2 regions of the Paenibacillus sp. FSL P4-0127 genome follow, and region 2 is predicted to be linked to the other one. Evidence: predicted binding sites of a transcription regulator. Region 2 holds the regulator's gene; the other holds the start of a gene.
The links. The regulator Rex, encoded in region 2, represses fermentation and respiration genes when NADH is low (regulators of the CRP and FNR family bind a similar motif). The targets are predictions, from matches to a motif close to TTGTGAAATATTTCACAA.

Region 1 (9,241 bases), 2.3 Mb from region 2:
GACCGCTTCGGGAAGGAAAAGGAGAGAAACCAGTTTTTTGGTTCCTTGTGGCTTTACTTTATTTTTGGCGCGCTGGGTGGCATCATTGTGGCGGCCGGGGACAACTACCTGTTTCAGGTAAGCATGTTGTTTGGCATTATGATGTTTATAGTCATGACCTCGATGATCTCCGATTTTTCCGCGGTGCTGCTGGATATCCGGGACCGGAGCATCCTGGCGGTCAGGCCGGTGAACCGCCGGACGATCGCCATGGCCAAGGCGCTGCACATTTTCTTCTACCTGTTTTTTCTGACCGGCGCGATTGCGGCGGTGCCGCTGGCTGTCGGGCTGCTTAAGCACGGGGCCGGGTTTACGGTGTTGCTGCTGTTGGGGCTGGTGCTGATGGATCTGCTCATCGTGGTTATTACCGCCTTGCTGTATTTGGGAGTGCTGCGCTTCTTTGACGGCGAAAAGCTGAAGGACATCATCAACTATGTGCAGATCGGGTTAACGATCGGCATCACGGTCGGGTATCAGCTGGTGGTCCGGCTTTTCGATTTTGCCGACTTAAACGTCGTGTTCCAGCCAAGATGGTGGCAGTATTTCATCCCGCCGATTTGGTTCGGAGCGGCGTTCGAGACGGTGCTGCATCCGGGGAACGGAAGGCCGTACACGGCCCTCGCCCTGTTGTCTCTGCTCGTGCCGCTGGCCGCTTTCGCTCTGTATCTGAAGTTGGCGCCTGCCCTGGAAAGGAATTTGCAGAAGCTGGCGGAGCCGGGACGGCGGCGCGGACAGCGGACCGGAACCGCATTGAAGCGGCTGGCCGAGTGGCTGTGCCGGGACCCGCAGGAGAGAGTATTTTTCCGGTTCGCCTGGTCGATGCTGGGGAATGAGCGGGAGTTTAAGCTAAAAGTGTACCCGACGCTGGGGTTTTCGATTATATTCCCGTTTATTTTTCTGTTTACCGACGGCTTCGGAAACGGACTTCAGGGGCTGGCCGGAACCCGCAAATATTTGTTTATTTATTTCTGCGGCTTGATGCTGCCTACCGTCATTATGATGCTGCGCTATTCCGGCAAACACAAGGCCGCCTGGATTTACCGGGTGCTGCCGATCCGGGAGGAGGGGCCGGTATACAAGGGGGCGCTGCTCGCTTGTCTGGTTCGGCTGCTGCTGCCTTTGTTCGTGCTGGAAAGCCTGATTTTCGTCCTGTTGTTCGGGGCGCATATCATTCCCGACCTGGTCGTCACCGGCCTGGCGCTGCAATTGTTCGCCATTCTGTGCTTCGCCTATTTGCGCAAAGGGCTTCCCTTCTCGGAACCGTTTGAGGCCACGCAGCAAAGCGAAGGATTGAAGTTACTGCCGCTTATGTTCCTGCTTGGCGGCATGGGACTACTGCATTGGGCGGCGACCACGGTTCCGTTTGGCGTTATCGTCTATGCGTTATTGCTGATCATCGCGATTTGGCTGGGGTGGCGAAAAGTGTTTGCTCCCGGAACGCTCGCAAAAGGGAGGGCGGAGTATTGAAGGTTGGAAGGATGCAATCGGAAAAAGAAGGGCCGCGGATCCGCCGCGAGAAGGCGACAGTGGCCCTGATGATTTCCCTTTATTGCCGGCGCCGGCATAGCCGCCGGGAACGGACCGGCCGGGACGAAGCCGCCGCCGGAAGCGAACCCGGCCTGTGCCCGGAATGCGCGGAGCTGCACCGATACGCGTTGGAGCGGCTCGCCCGCTGCCGGTTCGGCGAAGACAAAACGACCTGCCGGGCGTGTCCGGTCCACTGCTATGCGCCCAAACAGCGGGACAAAATCCGCAAAATCATGGTTTACGCCGGACCGAAAATGCTGTTGCGGCATCCGATATTGACGGTCCGGCATCTGCTGGACGATAGGAAGTGATCTCATTCACAATAATGTCAAACTTTTTGTGGCATTTAAAAAGTCCAGTAATGGCGCGGGTTTTCGGCTCCACTTTCGCCTTTGTGACATACATCATGTGATTTCTGTCACAAAATTATTATTTTTTCGGCGTTCGTTTTCATCAATGAGTGCTAGAATTCACATTAGATAATAATTATTCGAAAGTAGGGGAATGAAATGTTGGATCCGATTCTGCTTGCACGGCTTCAGTTTGCGGTCACGACGATTTTCCATTTCTTCTTTGTGCCTCTGTCCATCGGCCTAGTCGTCCTGATCGCGATCATGGAGACGATGTACGTCGTCAAGGGAAAAGAAGAGTACAAACGGATGGCCAAATTCTGGGGAAAACTGTTCCTGATCAACTTTGCGGTCGGGGTCGTAACGGGGATTCTTCAGGAATTCCAGTTCGGAATGAACTGGTCCGATTACTCGCGGTTCGTAGGGGATGTGTTTGGCGCGCCGCTCGCGGTGGAAGCGCTGTTCGCCTTCTTTATGGAATCGACCTTTATCGGACTGTGGATCTTCGGCTGGGATCGCCTGTCCAAGAAGGTGCATCTGCTGTGTATTTGGCTGGTGGCTCTGGGGACGACGGTATCGGCGTTCTGGATTTTGGCGGCCAACTCGTTCATGCAGCGCCCGGTCGGGTTTGAAATCAATAACGGCCGTGCGGAAATGAACGACTTCTTTGCGCTGATCGGCAACGGCCAGCTGTGGGTGGAATTCCCGCATACCGTGCTTGGCGCGTTTGCCACAGGAGCGTTTATGATCGCCGGGGTCAGCGCGTATAAGCTGCTGAAACGCCAGGATACGTCCTTTTTCAAAAAATCGTTTACGATCGGCATCATCGTTGCTTTAATCGCTTCGTTCGCCACGGCGCTGTTCGGCCATCAACAAGCGCAGTATCTGGTCAAAACGCAGCCGATGAAAATGGCCGCGTCCGAAGGCCTGTGGGGCAAATCCGGCGACCCGGCGCCTTGGACGCTGTACGCGCACATCGATTCGGGCAACGGGAAAAACGACTTTGAAATCAAAATCCCTTACCTGCTCAGCTTCCTGTCTTACAGTAAATTTTCCGGCGAAGTAAAAGGAATGCACGAGCTTCAGGCCGAATATGAACAATCATATGGGCCTGGAGATTATATTCCGCCGGTGCGGACGACCTTCTGGAGCTTCCGGATCATGATCGCCGCCGGCTGTCTGATGATCCTGCTTGGACTTTACGGGACGTATCTCGCTTGGCGCAAAAAGCTGGACCGTCCGAACAAATGGTTCTACCGCGCGATGCTGTGGTCGATCTCGCTGCCGTTTATCGCCAATACGTCCGGCTGGATCATGACGGAAATCGGCCGTCAGCCGTGGACGGTATTCGGCCTGATGCAGACGAAGGACAGCGTATCGCCGAGCGTCACCGGCGGGCAAATTTTGTTCTCCCTGATCGCGTTCACGCTGATTTACGCGGTGCTTGGAGCGGTGATGGCCTACCTGTTCGTTAAAGTTATCAAGAAAGGGCCGAATGAGGACGGCGCCGGTGCCGACCATTCGACGGATCCATTTGGTAAGGAGGGTTATCATGCTGTCTCTTAATGAGCTGTGGTTTATCCTTGTCGCGGTATTGTTCATCGGTTTCTTTTTTTTGGAAGGTTTTGATTTCGGCATCGGAATGAGCACCCGGTTTTTGGCAAAAAATGATATGGAGCGTCGCGTGCTGATCAACTCGATCGGACCGTTCTGGGATGCCAACGAGGTATGGCTGCTGACGGCGGGCGGGGCCATGTTCGCCGCGTTTCCGAACTGGTACGCCACGATGTTCAGCGGATATTACACCCCGCTCGTCGTGCTGCTGCTGGCGCTGATCGCCCGCGGGGTCGCCTTTGAATTCCGCGGCAAGGTCGGCAGCGAGAAATGGAAGTCGACCTGGGACGCCGCGATTTTTCTCGGCAGCCTGCTGCCGCCGTTCCTGCTCGGCGTGGTGTTCGCCGGTCTGATGAAAGGCCTGCCGATCGACGGGGACATGGAAATGAAGGCCGGCCTGTTCGATATGGTGAACGTCTACACGCTGGTCGGCGGCATTACGGTCGTGGTGCTGTGCCTTGTGCACGGCCTGCTGTTCGCCTCGCTGCGCACGACGGGCAGCTTGCGGGAGCGGGCCCGCAAGCTGGCGCATAAAATGCTGATTCCGCTCGCCGTATTGTTCGTACTGTTTGGCGTGTTGACCTACTTCCAGACGGACGTGTTCCAAGTCCGCGGCTTGGTGCTAGGGCTGGTAGGGTTGCTCGGCGTTATCGCCTTTGTGTTGGGGGGATGGTTTATCTCCAAGCAAAAAGACGGCTGGGCGTTCGGCATGACCGGAACGATGATCGCCTTATCGATCGCGGCGGTGTTTATCGGGTTGTTCCCGCGCGTCATGGTTAGCTCGATCAGCGAGACGTTTTCCCTGACGATCCAGAACGCGTCTTCCGGGCCGTATTCGCTGAAGGTCATGACGATCGTGTCTTTAACCCTGCTGCCGTTTGTGCTGGGGTACCAAATTTGGAGTTATTTCGTTTTCCATAAACGCGTACACGAGAAGGAGCATTTGGAATATTAATGGGACGCGGTTTGATGAAATTTCAAGGGGTGCGGCCGGTCATGGCGATCATGGCCCTGCTGACCCTGCTTCAGAGCATCGCAATCATCGGGCAGGCTAAATGGCTGGCGGAGATCGTCTCCGCCCTGTTTGCCGGCGCCAAGCTGCAGGAACAAGCCGGCGGGGCCGGTTTGTTCCTGCTTGCTTTTATGGTGCGGCAAATTTGCGCGCTGACGATGCAGAAGACGGCCTACCGTTTTGCGGAAGAGACGGCGCGGGACCTGCGGAAGCAGGTGCTGGAGAAGCTGTTTCAGCTGGGTCCGCGGTTTACTGGAACCGAAGGCACAGGGAACCTGGTGACCTTGGTGCTGGAGGGCGTGGCCAAATTCCGCAATTACCTGGAGCTGTTTCTGCCGCGGATGCTGGCGACCGGGCTTACGCCGGTGCTGATTTTGGCTTACGTTTATAAGCTGGATCTAGCTTCCGGGGTTATCCTGACGATCACGATGCCGATTTTGATCGCGTTTATGATTTTGCTCGGGCTGGCGGCGCGGAAGCAAACGGAGCGGCAGCTCAAATCTTACCGCGTGTTGGCGAACCATTTCGTCGATTCGCTGCGCGGTCTGGAGACGCTGAAATTCCTCGGGCGCAGCAAATCGCATCAGCAATCGATCGCCCGGGTGAGCGATTCCTATCGCTCGGCGACGATGCGCACGCTGCGGGTCGCCTTTTTGTCTTCGTTTGCGCTCGACTTCTTTACGATGCTGTCGGTCGCTTCGGTGGCGGTCAGCCTCGGGCTGCGGCTGGTGGACGGGGAAATGCTGTTGCTGCCCGCGCTGACCGTGCTGATTTTGGCGCCGGAGTATTTCTTGCCGGTGCGGATGGTCGGGGCGGATTTCCACGCCACCCTGGACGGGAAAGAAGCCGGGGAAGCGATGCAGGCGATCATCACGGCGGCGGAGGAGGAGGCGTCCAAGGCGGCGCCGGTGCCGGAAGGCGTGGCCTGGGCGTGGACGGCGGACAGTACGCTGGCCTTGCATGGCGTGGGCGTGATTCATGAGCGGGAGGCCAAGGCCTCGCTGGAGGACGTCGGGCTGTCGCTTCGCGGCATGGGCAAAATCGGCATCATCGGCGAAAGCGGAGCCGGAAAGTCGACGCTGATCGACGTGATCGGCGGTTTTTTGCGGCCGACGTCCGGCGGCTTTGAGCTGAACGGCAGCGCGCTGGGCGACTTGACGGCCGCGGGCTGGCGGGAGCAAATCACTTATATTCCGCAGCGTCCGTATATTTTCAGCGGCAGCCTGGCCGATAATATAAGCTTCCATGCGCCCGGGGCTTCGCGCGGGGACGTGGAGCGGGCGGCGGTGGCGGCCGGGCTCGGGGAATTGGCGCGCAGCTTGCCCGGCGGGCTGGACGAGCCGATCGGCGGCGGCGGGCGGACGCTGAGCGGCGGCCAGGAGCAGCGGGTGGCGCTGGCCCGGGCTTTAGTCAGCAAACGGCCGATCATTTTGCTCGACGAGCCGACGGCCCATTTGGACATCGAGACGGAATACGAATTGAAGAATACGATGCTGCCTTTGTTTGAAGGCAAGCTCGTATTGCTGGCCACCCACCGCCTGCATTGGATGCGGGAGATGGACCGCATTATCGTGATGGAGCAGGGCCGGGTGGCGGAATTGGGAACGCATGACGAGCTGATGAAGAAACGGGGCGCTTATTACCGCATGGTTGCGGCGCAGCGGGAGGAGATCGGATGAAGCGGGAGTCTTGGATTGGCCCTTATTTTCGCTTGTACAGCGGACGGTTTGCCCTTTATTTGCTCCTCGGCGTGCTTACGCTGCTCTCCGCCGGCATGCTGATGTTTACTTCCGGTTTTCTGATCTCGAAGTCGGCGCTGCAGCCTTACAATATTTTGCTGGTGTACGTGCCGATCGTCGGCGTGCGCACATTTGGGATCGGCCGGGCGGTCATCCACTATGTCGAGCGGCTGGTCGGGCATGACACGGTGCTGCGGATTTTGGCCCGGATGCGGGTGCGCCTGTACCGGATTTTGGAACCCCAGGCGCTTTTTATCCGCTCCCGCTACCGGACGGGGGACATTCTCGGGGCGCTGGCCGATGATATCGAACAGCTGCAGAACGTATATATCCGTACCGTGTTTCCGGGTCTGGTCGCTTTGATTTTGTATGCCGCGGCCGTAATTGCGATGGGATTTTTCGATGTGACGTTCGCTTTGCTGCTGGCGGGGTACATTTTTGTTTTGGTGGCGGTGTTGCCCTATGTGACGCTGCGGCTGACCCGGCGGACCAACGAAGAGGTCAAACGCGAGCGTGGCGGGCTGTACCGCACCTTGACCGACGCCGTCATGGGCATCGGCGATTGGGTGATCAGCGGCCGGGCGGACGAATTCCTGGCCTCGTACGAGCGGGATGAGGCGGCCGTGGCCCGCAAAGACCGCAAGCTGCGGGCATGGGCGCGCTGGCGGAGCCTGATCGGACAAATGGTCGTTGGCCTCGCCGTCGTCTCGATGGTGTACTGGGCCGGCGGGCAGGCCGCGGCCGGACAGATCGACGCCACGCTGATCGCCGCGTTTGTGCTGATCGTGTTTCCGCTGGCGGACGCGTTTTTGCCCGTCTCGGACGCGGTGGAGCGTATCCCGCAGTACGGCGTGTCGTTGGCGCGGCTGGAGCGGATCGAGCACTCCGGCGGTGAGCAGCGGCAGGCCGCTGGCGGAGCGGGCGTTGCCGGCGGGAGCGGGGGATTCCGCGGCATGGCCCCGGAGGCTGCTCAAGCCGTCCACATTCGGCTGCAGGGCGTGCGCTTCGCGTATGCGGCGGGCGGCGCCATTTCCGTGGACGGTGTGTCGCTGGACATCCCGCAGGGCAAGCGGGTTGCCGTGATCGGCCGCAGCGGCGCGGGCAAGTCGACGCTGCTGAAGCTGATCCAGGGGGCGCTTGCCCCAAGCGATGGAACGGTGACGTTTAACGGCGTCCCCGCCGCGGCCTTAGGCGAACGGATGCCGGAGTACGTGTCCGTTCTGAATCAGAGCCCGCATCTGTTCGACACGACGGTGGCGAACAACATCAGGCTCGCCCGGCCGGAGGCTGCGGACGAGGAGATCCGCCGGGCCGCGCAAGCTGCGCAGCTGGGCCCGCTGATCTCGGCGCTGCCGGAGGGCCTGAACACGCCGATGCGCGAAACGGGCCAGCGTTTCTCCGGCGGCGAACGGCAGCGCGTGGCGCTGGCGCGGATCTTGCTGCAGGACACGCCCGTGCTCATCCTCGATGAGCCGACCGTAGGGCTCGATCCGCGCACGGAGCGTGAGCTGCTGGCGACGATCTTCCGCACGACGCAGGGCAAAACGCTCATCTGGGTGACGCACCATCTGGTCGGCGCGGAGAAGATGGACGAGATTATTTTTATGGAGCATGGCCGCATCCTGATGCGGGGCACCCACGCCGAACTGATGAAGTCCGAACCGCGCTACCGCAATCTATACCGCTTGGACCGGCCGGATTAACGGCTTGGCAGCGGTTATAGGCTGTATGTCGAGGGACTCCGGCGGCAGCATCAAACCGGATGTAGCAATGGCAAGACCGGCTGCTTACCACTTCATTCGATTCATTCGTTATTGGAGTTAGCGGGTTCGGCATCCGGGGGCTTGGGTCTTTCGCTAACGGTTGTGATAGCCGTTATTTAGCTGAAAAGCGGGGGTTTCAATTTCTAACGGTTGCAACGGCGCTTACTTGGGTGAAAAAGGCTCGAATCCGCGGAAAAAAGCAAAAATTAGCTTTATGGCAACCGTTAAATTTTGTTTTGGTCACATTATGCCGAAATAACGGCGCTGGCAACCGTAAGAATGACGGCTCACCCGAGAGGCCGCGTCTTTCTGATCGTCAAGCGCCGTTTTTAGTTTTGAGCTAGCTAAAACAGCTCGGCTTGGGAAGTATGTTTGACAGCAGCCGGCTTCCGGAATGACGAGGACCGTCGGCCTTCAAATAACGTCACTTTTTGCTCTTATTCTCTGCTCTCCGGCATGTCCATCCCATTAGCGGCATTTTTTGTCCTTATTTTCTTATGAATGGCCCGAAACGGGGATATTTCTTCACGATTCGAGAAAATAGCGGCATAAATTGCACTAGCGTTGCAAGAACACTAACATCAATTTTCAGCAAAACCCACATTTGGATTATTGAAACTATAAATGGATTTTTTTACAGTCATTTTTTAAGCTTAAGACCAAAAAGCCAAGGTTACCTAATGCGTAGGTCGCGATGTCCCATTAAATGTATATAATGGATATTATTACTTGAATTTGCTTGGCTTAATTATCCCAACCATTGTGCGCACCGATAACGCTTTGGGACCTGACCCCGGACGTCTCCCCGGACTACTTCGACTGGGTTTCCGATCCAGTTCGGTTCGAAAGGATCGCCATGAACGGTACAAATACTCGCGGAGAATCCGGAGCACTTGCCAGTTTGTTTTTGCCGTTTGGGTGCTGTGCCGGATGTGCTCCACGAGCAAGGCAGTAATTAAAGCCAAGAATAACTGGTTCCAAATAGCCTGTGGTTTATGACTGTGCAGCTTCTTCAATCGCAAATGTTGCTTCAGCCATTTAAAATACAACTCGATGAGCCAGCGATTTTTGTAGATCTGCGCGATTTCTTCAGCGGTCTTATCCCATACCGATGTAAAAATACGATAAGTCCGTTCCTGCTCGTCATAAAACTCCACCAAACGAACGGAATGTTCCATGGATCGGAAGGAACTGCCC
Region 2 (9,241 bases):
CCTGACCCGTCTTTGCCCTGGACCACCCAGCACACATCGTCCCACACCGATTTCCACACTTTATCGCCCTGGACCAGGTCCGTCTCCTGTTTCGCCTGCTCAATCACTGCATTTTCGCTTGCCCAGGTATCCTGAAGAACGTAGATATAAAAACGGTGAAGGGCAAAAAGCACGATCACTAAAATCAGCAGCGAAAGCAGGAGCCACTTGGTTCTCTTTCTCAACCTTCTCTTCCTTTCCCCTGTAGCCAGTCGTCTAAACCCACATTCGCGCACATTCGCACAGTCGCAGAAAAATAACGTTAATTCCGGTCGTTATTCCGCCGTTTTTCCTCCGCATCGTTAAAATAACGGCTATGTTAGTTCTTATTTTCCCCGAGGACGGCGATATCGTCAATATCACGGCCTATGCCGGGAAATAGCGACAAAAAAGTCCCTTATTGCAGCGGAAACCTCTTCAAATCCGAAAATAACGCCCTTTTTTACCGCTAAATCGCCGTAATTACAGGCACAGCCACAGGTGCAGCCACGAACATGACACGTCCACGTCCACGGCCGCAGCTGCACGCGCCATTCAAAAAGCAGCAAGCAACCAGTGCCAAGCCTCCAAGCGCCTACCGGGCCAGCAGCCCTTCGAAGGCCTCTTGCGCCTCGCGCCGGATACGCTCCTCGTCGAGGGTGAGGCAAGCCCCGTGTTTGACCAACTGCTCGCCGTTAACCCACACATGCTCTACATCTTTGGAGCCGGCCGAATAGACGACATGGGAAACGTAATCCGTCTTCGGCAGGAAATGGGCCTGTTCCGTATTCAGCGCGATAAAATCCGCCTTCATGCCGGCCGCGAGTTTCCCCGTATTCGCCAAGAACACCGACTTCGCCCCGTATTCCGTGCCCATTTTGAGGGCTTCCAGCGCCGGAACGGCGGTAGGATCGCCGGAAACGCCTTTGTGGATCAACGCGGCGAGGCGGACCTCCTCGAGCATATCGAGGTTGTTGTTGCTGGCGGCGCCGTCCGTTCCAAGCGAAACGACCACGCCTTTGCCAAGCAGTGCCGGCACCCGCGCCACGCCGCTGGCCAGCTTCAGGTTGCTGCCGGGATTGTGCGACACCGCCACGTTATGGGCCGCCAAAATATCGATCTCCTCATCGGTCAAATGCACGGCGTGAGCAAGCAGCGACGGACGGGAGAACATCCCGAGGTTCAGCAAATGCTGAACGGGTCTGACCCCGTAATCGTTCACGTTTTGCTCCACTTCCGCCCGCGTCTCCGACATATGCGTATGCATCGGCAGATCCAGATCATTAGCCGCTTGCACGAATTTCTCGAAAAATTCCGGCGGACAGGTGTACGGCCCGTGCGGCGAAATCATCGCCGTGATTCGGCCGTCCGCCTGACCGTGCCAATTTTTCGCAAACGCGATCGCTTCGTTCAGCTTCTGCTGCTGCACGTCCGGCGGGCACAACCCGATGACGCCGCGCATCAGCACGGCGCGGATGCCCGACTGCTGAACCACTTTGGCCACTTCATCCATATGGTCGTACATGTCCAGGAACGTGGTCGTTCCGCCTTTCAGCATCTCCAGCACGGACAACGCCGTCCCAGCGTACACATCGCCGGCGGTGAACTTGGCTTCCATCGGCCACATTTTTTCCTGAAGCCAGGTCTGCAGCACCATGTCGTCGCCGTATCCGCGCAGCAGCGACATCGCCGCGTGGCCGTGCGTGTTGATCAGCCCCGGCATGAACAGCAGCCCTTTTCCGTCGAAGGTTTCCGCGTCTTCCGCCCCTTCAGGAAGCTGCTCGCCGATATAGGAAATCGTATCGCCCTCAACGAGCATATAGCCCTGTACAATGGAACGATCTTGTTCGAACACGACAAAGGTTCCGTTCTTGATTAACCATTTACGACTCATGGGCAGGTTGTTCCTTTCCGTTTCCATCATTCAAATAATAAGCCAGACTGAGCAAATCGGTCGTGAAATCGGCGGCATGGATGCGGACTTCCGGCGGCACCTTCAAAATCGTCGGAGCGAAGTTCAGAATGGCCCCGATTCCCGCCGCCACCAATTGATCCGCCACGCGCTGCGCTTCGTAATCCGGGACGGTAATGATCCCGATCCGGACATTTTTCTCCCGCACCGTTTCCGTCAGCTCTTCGATCGGCTGGATCGTGATGTTGTTGATTTGCGTGCCGATCTTGGCCGGAGAGGCGTCAAACACCGCCACGATTTTCATGTTGTCTTTCAAATAAGCGTTGTAATTCGAAAGCGCCTGCCCCAAATTACCGGCGCCGACCAGCGCAACGTTGATCTGCTGGTCCAGGTTGAGGATTTGCTGGATTTTCTCGATCAAATACGCGACATCGTAGCCGATGCCCTTTCGCCCGAAATCGCCGAAGTAGGCCAGATCCTTGCGGATCTGGGCCGGGTTGAGGTCCAGCTTCTGGCCGAGCTCCTGCGAGGACACCGTAGGCACTTCGCGCCGGCTCAGCTCGTTGAGGAACCGCAAATACACCGGCAGCCGGCGGACGACGGCATCGGAAATTTTTTCGGATTTCATACGTTTATCCCCCTATTCTGACGCGGACTTAGAGACGTTTTCGTCTCCCGGATTTAACCATTCCGATATGCGCGGAACCATCTGAGTGAGCGGCATATGCTCCATCTTCGGCCCGGGCAGTGAATATAAAAAGTATTTCCCGTAGTAAGACTCCAAGATGCGGGTATCGTAAACAACCACGATCCCCCGGTCCAGCGAGGAGCGGACGAGCCTGCCGAATCCCTGCTTGAAGCGGATGACCGCCTGGGGCACGGACAGTTTCATGAAAGGATTTTTCTTCTCCTTCTGCAGCCGTTCGCTTTTCGCTTCCACCAGCGGATGGTTGGGGGGCTGGAAGGGCAGGCGGACGATCGCCAGGCTCGTCAACGCTTCGCCCGGAATGTCCACGCCTTCCCAGAAGCTGCTCGTCCCCAGCAGCACGGACGCCGCCTGGCCCTGAAAGCGCCGGGTCAGCTTGCTGCGGCTGCCGCTGTCCATCCCCTGGCCGATGACCGTGATTCCTTGCGCCGACAATAGCTCCTTCAACGGCTCGTAAACCTGCCGCAGCATCCGGTAGGATGTGAACAGCACCAGCATGCGGCCTTGCGTCGCAACCGCGGTATCGGCGAGCGAACGCACCAGCGTGCTGACGAAATGGTCGTCGCCCACGCTCCCCTTTACGCTCGGAAAATCGCGCGGGATGACGAGCAGCGCCTGGCTGCGGTAATCAAACGGCGACGGCAGCATCGCCGTGTTCAGCCGTCCTTCCCCGGCCGCTTCCGTCAGTCCCAGCTGTTCGATCATATACTGGAACGACTTGTCGACCGACAGCGTCGCCGAGGTCATCACCACGCTTTTTTTTCTGTCGAAAAAGTATTCCTTCAATTGCGCGCTAACGTCGATCGGAACGGCATACATCTGCAGGGAGCGGCTGCGGAAATTCCCGTTCGCTTCCATCCAGTACACCGTCTCCTCGTTCTCCAGCTTCATGAAGAAACGCAGGGCCTCCCGCTCGTTGGCCAAATCCTTGAATAACCCGTTGATGTCGGTCAGGAGGCTTTCGGAACCGTAATCCTCCTGCTCTTCCCGGATTTGCGCCAGCATCCGGTCGCCTTTGCGGAGCACGTCCCCTAGCGAGACATAGATCTGGTTCTCCAGCGCCAGCAGCTTATCCCATTCTTTCGGTTTCTTTAGCGGAAGCAGGCGGTAAACGAATTGGCCCGGATCGCCGGGCGCGGCGTCGCTCCGTTCCGGCATCAGGGCAAACAGCAGCTCGCTGAGCTTGTCCCAGCTTTCCTTCACATCGATCAGCGTCGGGTACATTTCGTCGATGACCTGGCACCATTCGCCCGTTTTTTCGCCCCCTGCCGCCTGCAAAGCGATGCGGAGATTTGGCAGCTGGCCGGTCTTGCTGTCTTTAAACAGCCGGGTGAGCGTATGAATGACAGTAAAATACTTCATATGAATGCCCAGGTGTTTCCCCGCCACATCCTCCAAATGATGGGCCTCGTCGATGACCAGACGCTCGTATCCCGGCAGCAGCTGATGCCCGGCCTGGATATCGGTAAACAGCTTGGAGTGGTTCGTAATGACCACATCGGCGACCCCGGCTTCATGTTTGGCCCGATGGTAGAAGCATTTGCGGAACCATGGACAGGACCGCCCGAGACAGGAGTCCGACTCGCTGGCCACCGTTTCCCAGAAATCGCCGCCGCGATTGCCCAAATTGAGCTCTTCATCGTCGCCGTTGACCGTTTGCGTCAGCCACACTACCATTTGCGCCGCCGTCATCACCTCTTCTTTCGGCGTGGCAAAGTCTCTTCTATTTATTTTATGTTCAAATTTGCGCAAGCACAAATAATGCTGCCTGCCTTTAAATACGGCAGCCAGGAAAGGAAACGGCACCACCTCGGCGAGCAGCGGAACGTCTCTTTCCCGAAGCTGCTCCTGCAGGTTGATGGTATGCGTGCTGACCATTACTTTTTCTTCCCGTTTGACGCTATGGTAGATCGCGGGCAGCAAGTAACCAAGCGATTTCCCCGTTCCGGTCCCCGCTTCGATCAGCAGATGCTTGTCATCGTTAAAAGCCCGGCTCACTTCCTCCAGCATCTTGTTCTGAGCATCGCGCTCCTCGTATTGGGGCAGCCTTTCGCGCAGCCGCTCCCTCACCTGCTCCATGAACTGCTCAAAGGACACACCCTCCAGCGGATTGTCCGCCATAGCGCCCCGCGGAGATTCGATATCCATCCAATCCTCGGCCTGCAGCGCGAACTGGCGATAAAAGATGTAACCGTCATCGCTTTGCTCCGTTTCGCGTTCCTTCTCCTGGACCATGGCATCGAAAAACCAGCCGAGGTCGCTGTCCTCGCCCGCAAACAAATCCGCCAGGCGCTGCAGGGTCAACAGCGGCAGCCGCTCGCATTCCTCCAGGCATTTCAGAAAAATCAGCGCCGTCGCCAAGGCGTCGCTGTCCGCCTGGTGCGGACGCTCGTGCTGCACCTCGAATTCGGCGGCCACAAGCCCCAGCTGATAGGAGGTCAGCGAAGGAAAGAGGATTTTCAGGAAGTCCATCGTATCCAGAATCCGCCCCGTAAACGGCAGATAACCCGTTTTGTCCAAAGCGCTTTGCAGATAGTTGAAGTCGAAAGCGACATTGTGCCCGACCAGCACTACATCGTTCAGCAGCGGAACCATCTCCATCATCACTTCGTCGAGGTCCGGCGCATCCTTGACATCGTCTTCGGTGATGCCGGTCAACCCCGTGATGAACGGCGGAATCGGTATTCCCGGTTTGACGAAGGAGTTGTATACCTGCGAAATCGACTTATCCGGTTCTATAATGGCAAGTCCCACTTGAATAATTTCATCGGAGGACTGGTTGCCCGTCGTTTCAAAATCGAGCACGGCATATTTCATTGCTTTTTAAGTCCCTTTCGTTCCAGTCTCTAATACAGCATAACAGAAGAAGAGCGATTTGAAAATTCATGCCGGGCGTTATGTGTAATTAAAATCACAAAATAAAAGAGCGATGCGCCCGCGCTCATGGGCGGACTTACGCATCGCTCAACCGGTTCTGCCATAAAAAGTTCGATCATGCCAACGATTAAGACGGTTTACAGCAAAGAGGCCAATTCATTGCCATAATACAATTTGCCCGTGCTGCTCAAACATGCCTCAAGATTCGCCAAAGGCTCGGCGAGGGACGGATCGCTGTGATGAGCCAGGGTAAAGTATTCCTTGGCTTTGGCCAAAATGCCTTTTTGCGCCTCGATGCAGCCGAGCGCATTATAAATGATGGAGCGAAGCCTTTTGTTTCCGGCTTTCTCCAGAACGAGCCAAAACTGCCGCGCGGCTTCCTCGCTTCGCTCCAGATGCAGATGGCACATGGCCAGGTAGGTACGGCCAAGCGCGCTGCCGGGATACTGCTTCAGCACCTGCTCAAACTGCTCCAGCGCTTGGGGAAACATCATCAATTTATAATAACCTTGTCCTTTGATAAACGGACCCGTTTCGATCTCGGGGAGCGACAGGACCTCCTCGGCTTCAAGGCTGCCCCATTTTTGGCGCAGCGCGGCCATCTTCTCTTCGAAACAAAGCCACTCTTCAATGATCCCGTCGCTCATGTGCTTGAGCAGTCGCCATGCTTGCGCGAGCTCCTGCTTTTGGGCGCCCGCGGCCAGCGGATATTTACGCGAAATATCATCCAACATCTCATTCATTTCCGCAAAAACATGCTGAAACATCATTCGCACCCCACCCTTAACGAAAATGAAATCAGTCCGAGCCTTAAGATCATTTTTTGTTTCGGGCGGGCTTTTCATTCCCGCAAGCGTCAATTGCATATATTTGCTTCCGATTGGCGGCGAAATTCAGGCGCGCGGTACGGGTTTATTTAACGAATGGCCGCGTGCAGCTCCTGATGGGCTTTTTCCACGGGCCGGTTGCTTTCGTCCACGAAAACGACGGTCGGCTGGTGGCTGCGCACTTCCTCGGGAGACATCGCCGCGTAGGAAATGATAATGACGTTGTCGCCGGGCTGCACGAGCCGCGCGGCCGCGCCGTTCAGGCAGATGACGCCGCTGCCGCGCGGTCCCGGAATCACGTACGTTTCCAGGCGCGCGCCGTTGTTGTTGTTGACGATCTGCACTTTTTCGTTCTCCAGAATATCGGCGGCCTCCATCAGCTCTTCATCGATCGTAATGCTGCCGACATAGTTCAAATTCGCTTCGGTCACGGTCGCGCGGTGGATTTTTGATTTCATCATCGTTCTGAACAATTAGGCCATCCCCTTTTTGGTCAAAATCACGTTATCGATCAGTCGCGTCGTGCCGAACTTCACGGCCACCGCGATAAGCGCGTCGGCGCCGCGGCCGGCATCGTCAAGGCGTTCAGTGTCGGCGAGCGGAGACAGTCCCGGAAAATCGGCGATCTCCACGTAATCGATATCGGCCAGCGGTTCACCGCCAATGCTCCGGGTCAGATCCGCGCGGATTTCGCCGGCTGTGACCGCCCCGCCCGCTTGCGCTTTCTCCCGCGCCTGAAGAAGGCTTCTGGACAGCACGAGCGCCGCCTTGCGCTCCTCGGGGCTCAAATATACGTTGCGCGAACTGAGCGCGAGGCCGTCCGCCTCCCGTACGATCGGGCACGGAACGATCTCCACGTCAAAATTCAAATCCTCCGTCATCTGGGCGATCACGGCCACCTGCTGGGCGTCCTTTTGCCCGAAATAGGCGCGGGCCGGCTGCACGATGTGAAACAGCTTGCTCACGACGGTCGTCACGCCGTCGAAATGCCCCGGCCGCGAAGCGCCGCAGAGGCGTTCCGTCAGCTCCGCGACTTTGACCTTGGTCCAGGTCGGGCGGGGATACATTTCCTCTACGCTCGGCATAAATACAGCATCGACGCCTTCCCGTTCGGCGAGCGCCAAATCCTTTTCCGCATCGCGCGGATACCGTTCAAAATCTTCGTTTGGTCCGAACTGGATCGGATTGACGAACACGCTCAGCACGACGAGGTCATTCTCGCCGCGCGCTTTGCGCAGCAAGCTGGCATGGCCTTCATGCAAGTAGCCCATCGTCGGGACGAGTCCAACCCGCAGGTCCTCCCCTTTCCCCGCCGCGGCAAAACGCTCCGCCTGCAAATGCTCCCGAAGCGCCCGGATTTCCGTAAAGGTCTTCATGCTTTTGTTTCCACCTTTCCTTTGCCGTACAACGTCTCAAGCACGCCGTCTTCCGCGGCGAACACATGCTCCTGAGCCGGGAAAGCGCGGGTTTTGACCTCGCGTACGTATTCCGAAATGCCGCTGCGGATTTGCGTTCCAATGTCGGCATACGTTTTGACGAAACGTTTGTCCCGGTAATCCGGGGTATATTTAAGAACATCATGAAACACGAGCACCTGGCCGTCGCAGCCGCGGCCGGCGCCGATGCCGATCGTGGGAATGGAAAGCTCCTTGGAAATCGCCTCCGCCACCTCCTCGGTGACCAGCTCCAGCACGATCCCAAACGCCCCCGCGCGCTCCAGCGCCTTGGCGTCCTCCAGCAGGCGCCGGGCGTCCTGCGCATCTTTGCCCTGGATGCGGTAGCCGCCGATTTGGTTGACCGACTGCGGCGTGAGCCCGATATGGCCCAGCACCGGCACCCCGGCCTGCACGATCGCCTGGACGGCCAGGGCGATTTCCGCCCCTCCTTCCATCTTGACCGCGTGCGCATGCCCTTCCTGCATCAGGCGGCGGACGTTCTTCAGCGTCTCTTCAACGCTGCCGTGATACGTCATAAACGGCATATCCGTCACGATAAACGTATGCTGCGCCCCCCGAGCCACCGCGCGGCTGTGATGGACCATATCGTCCAGCGTCACCGGAATCGTCGTATCGTAACCCAGCACCACATTGCCGAGCGAATCGCCGACGAGCAGCATATCCGCGCCGGCCTCTTCCGCCAATTGCGCCGACGGATAATCGTAGGCGGTAATCATCGCAATCGGCGTACCGTCCTGCTTCATTTTTTTCAATTTCACGATGTTTAATGCTTGTTTTCCAGCCAATTTTCCCATCTCCTTCGGTTTGGCCTGCCGCGCCGCGTCCATTCGCGTACCCGCGTACCTTTGTACAACGAAAAAACGCGCACGACAAAAAAACCTTTTAGTTTGGCACTAAAAAGGTCCGAATGCATAGAAGGAGTCACTTGCTTCGTTCCTTCTGTCTCGGTCCTCTTCGGCTCAGAGCAGAATCCAACGCAGGCTTCATCACATTAACCTACAGCTGCTGGGGAGTGCAGTTCGAACGTGTGCCGATACCGCCTCCTGAGCACAGTATAACAAATTGCGTCACGTTTTTCATCCGCCAATTTGCACTTCGCCGGAAAAAATAGTGCGCATGTTTCCGTCATCTTCGGCCAGCACCAGCGCCCCGGAAGGATCGAGAGCCGTAGCCAGCCCGCTGACGTCTCCGGCGGGCGTTTTGACCGTGACCCGCTGGCCCAGGGTAACCGATAAAGCTTCCCACAGATGGCCGATCGGCGCAAAGCCCTCTTGAATGTATAGCTCATACAGCTGTTCCAGCTCCGCCAGCACCATCCCGATCAGCTCGGCCCGGTCGATGCGGCGGCCGCTTTCAATGTACAGTGACGTCGCGACGTCCTGAAGCTCTTCAGGGATATCTTCGGCCTCCAGATTGACGTCGATCCCAATACCGGCGATGGCGT

Region 1: the regulator Rex is predicted to act here: its motif matches at 1,973-1,990, upstream of NYE74_RS06125 (cytochrome ubiquinol oxidase subunit I).

The regions. Positions count from the first base shown of each region.
Region 1 is NZ_JBBOWY010000001.1:1,382,607-1,391,847, forward strand. It holds gene NYE74_RS06115 (hypothetical protein) at 1-1,506, shown strand, start outside; gene NYE74_RS06120 (nitrous oxide-stimulated promoter family protein) at 1,503-1,877, shown strand; gene NYE74_RS06125 (cytochrome ubiquinol oxidase subunit I) at 2,076-3,482, shown strand; gene cydB (cytochrome d ubiquinol oxidase subunit II) at 3,469-4,485, shown strand; gene cydD (thiol reductant ABC exporter subunit CydD) at 4,485-6,221, shown strand; gene cydC (thiol reductant ABC exporter subunit CydC) at 6,218-7,984, shown strand; gene NYE74_RS06145 (IS4 family transposase) at 8,770-9,241, opposite strand, start outside.
Region 2 is NZ_JBBOWY010000001.1:3,642,255-3,651,495, reverse strand. It holds gene NYE74_RS16455 (cell wall elongation regulator TseB-like domain-containing protein) at 1-224, opposite strand, end outside; gene NYE74_RS16450 (amidohydrolase) at 614-1,912, opposite strand; gene NYE74_RS16445 (redox-sensing transcriptional repressor Rex) at 1,902-2,558, opposite strand; gene dinG (ATP-dependent DNA helicase DinG) at 2,571-5,453, opposite strand; gene NYE74_RS16435 (hypothetical protein) at 5,651-6,280, opposite strand; gene panD (aspartate 1-decarboxylase) at 6,430-6,813, opposite strand; gene panC (pantoate--beta-alanine ligase) at 6,814-7,716, opposite strand; gene panB (3-methyl-2-oxobutanoate hydroxymethyltransferase) at 7,713-8,582, opposite strand; gene NYE74_RS16415 (biotin--[acetyl-CoA-carboxylase] ligase) at 8,874-9,241, opposite strand, start outside.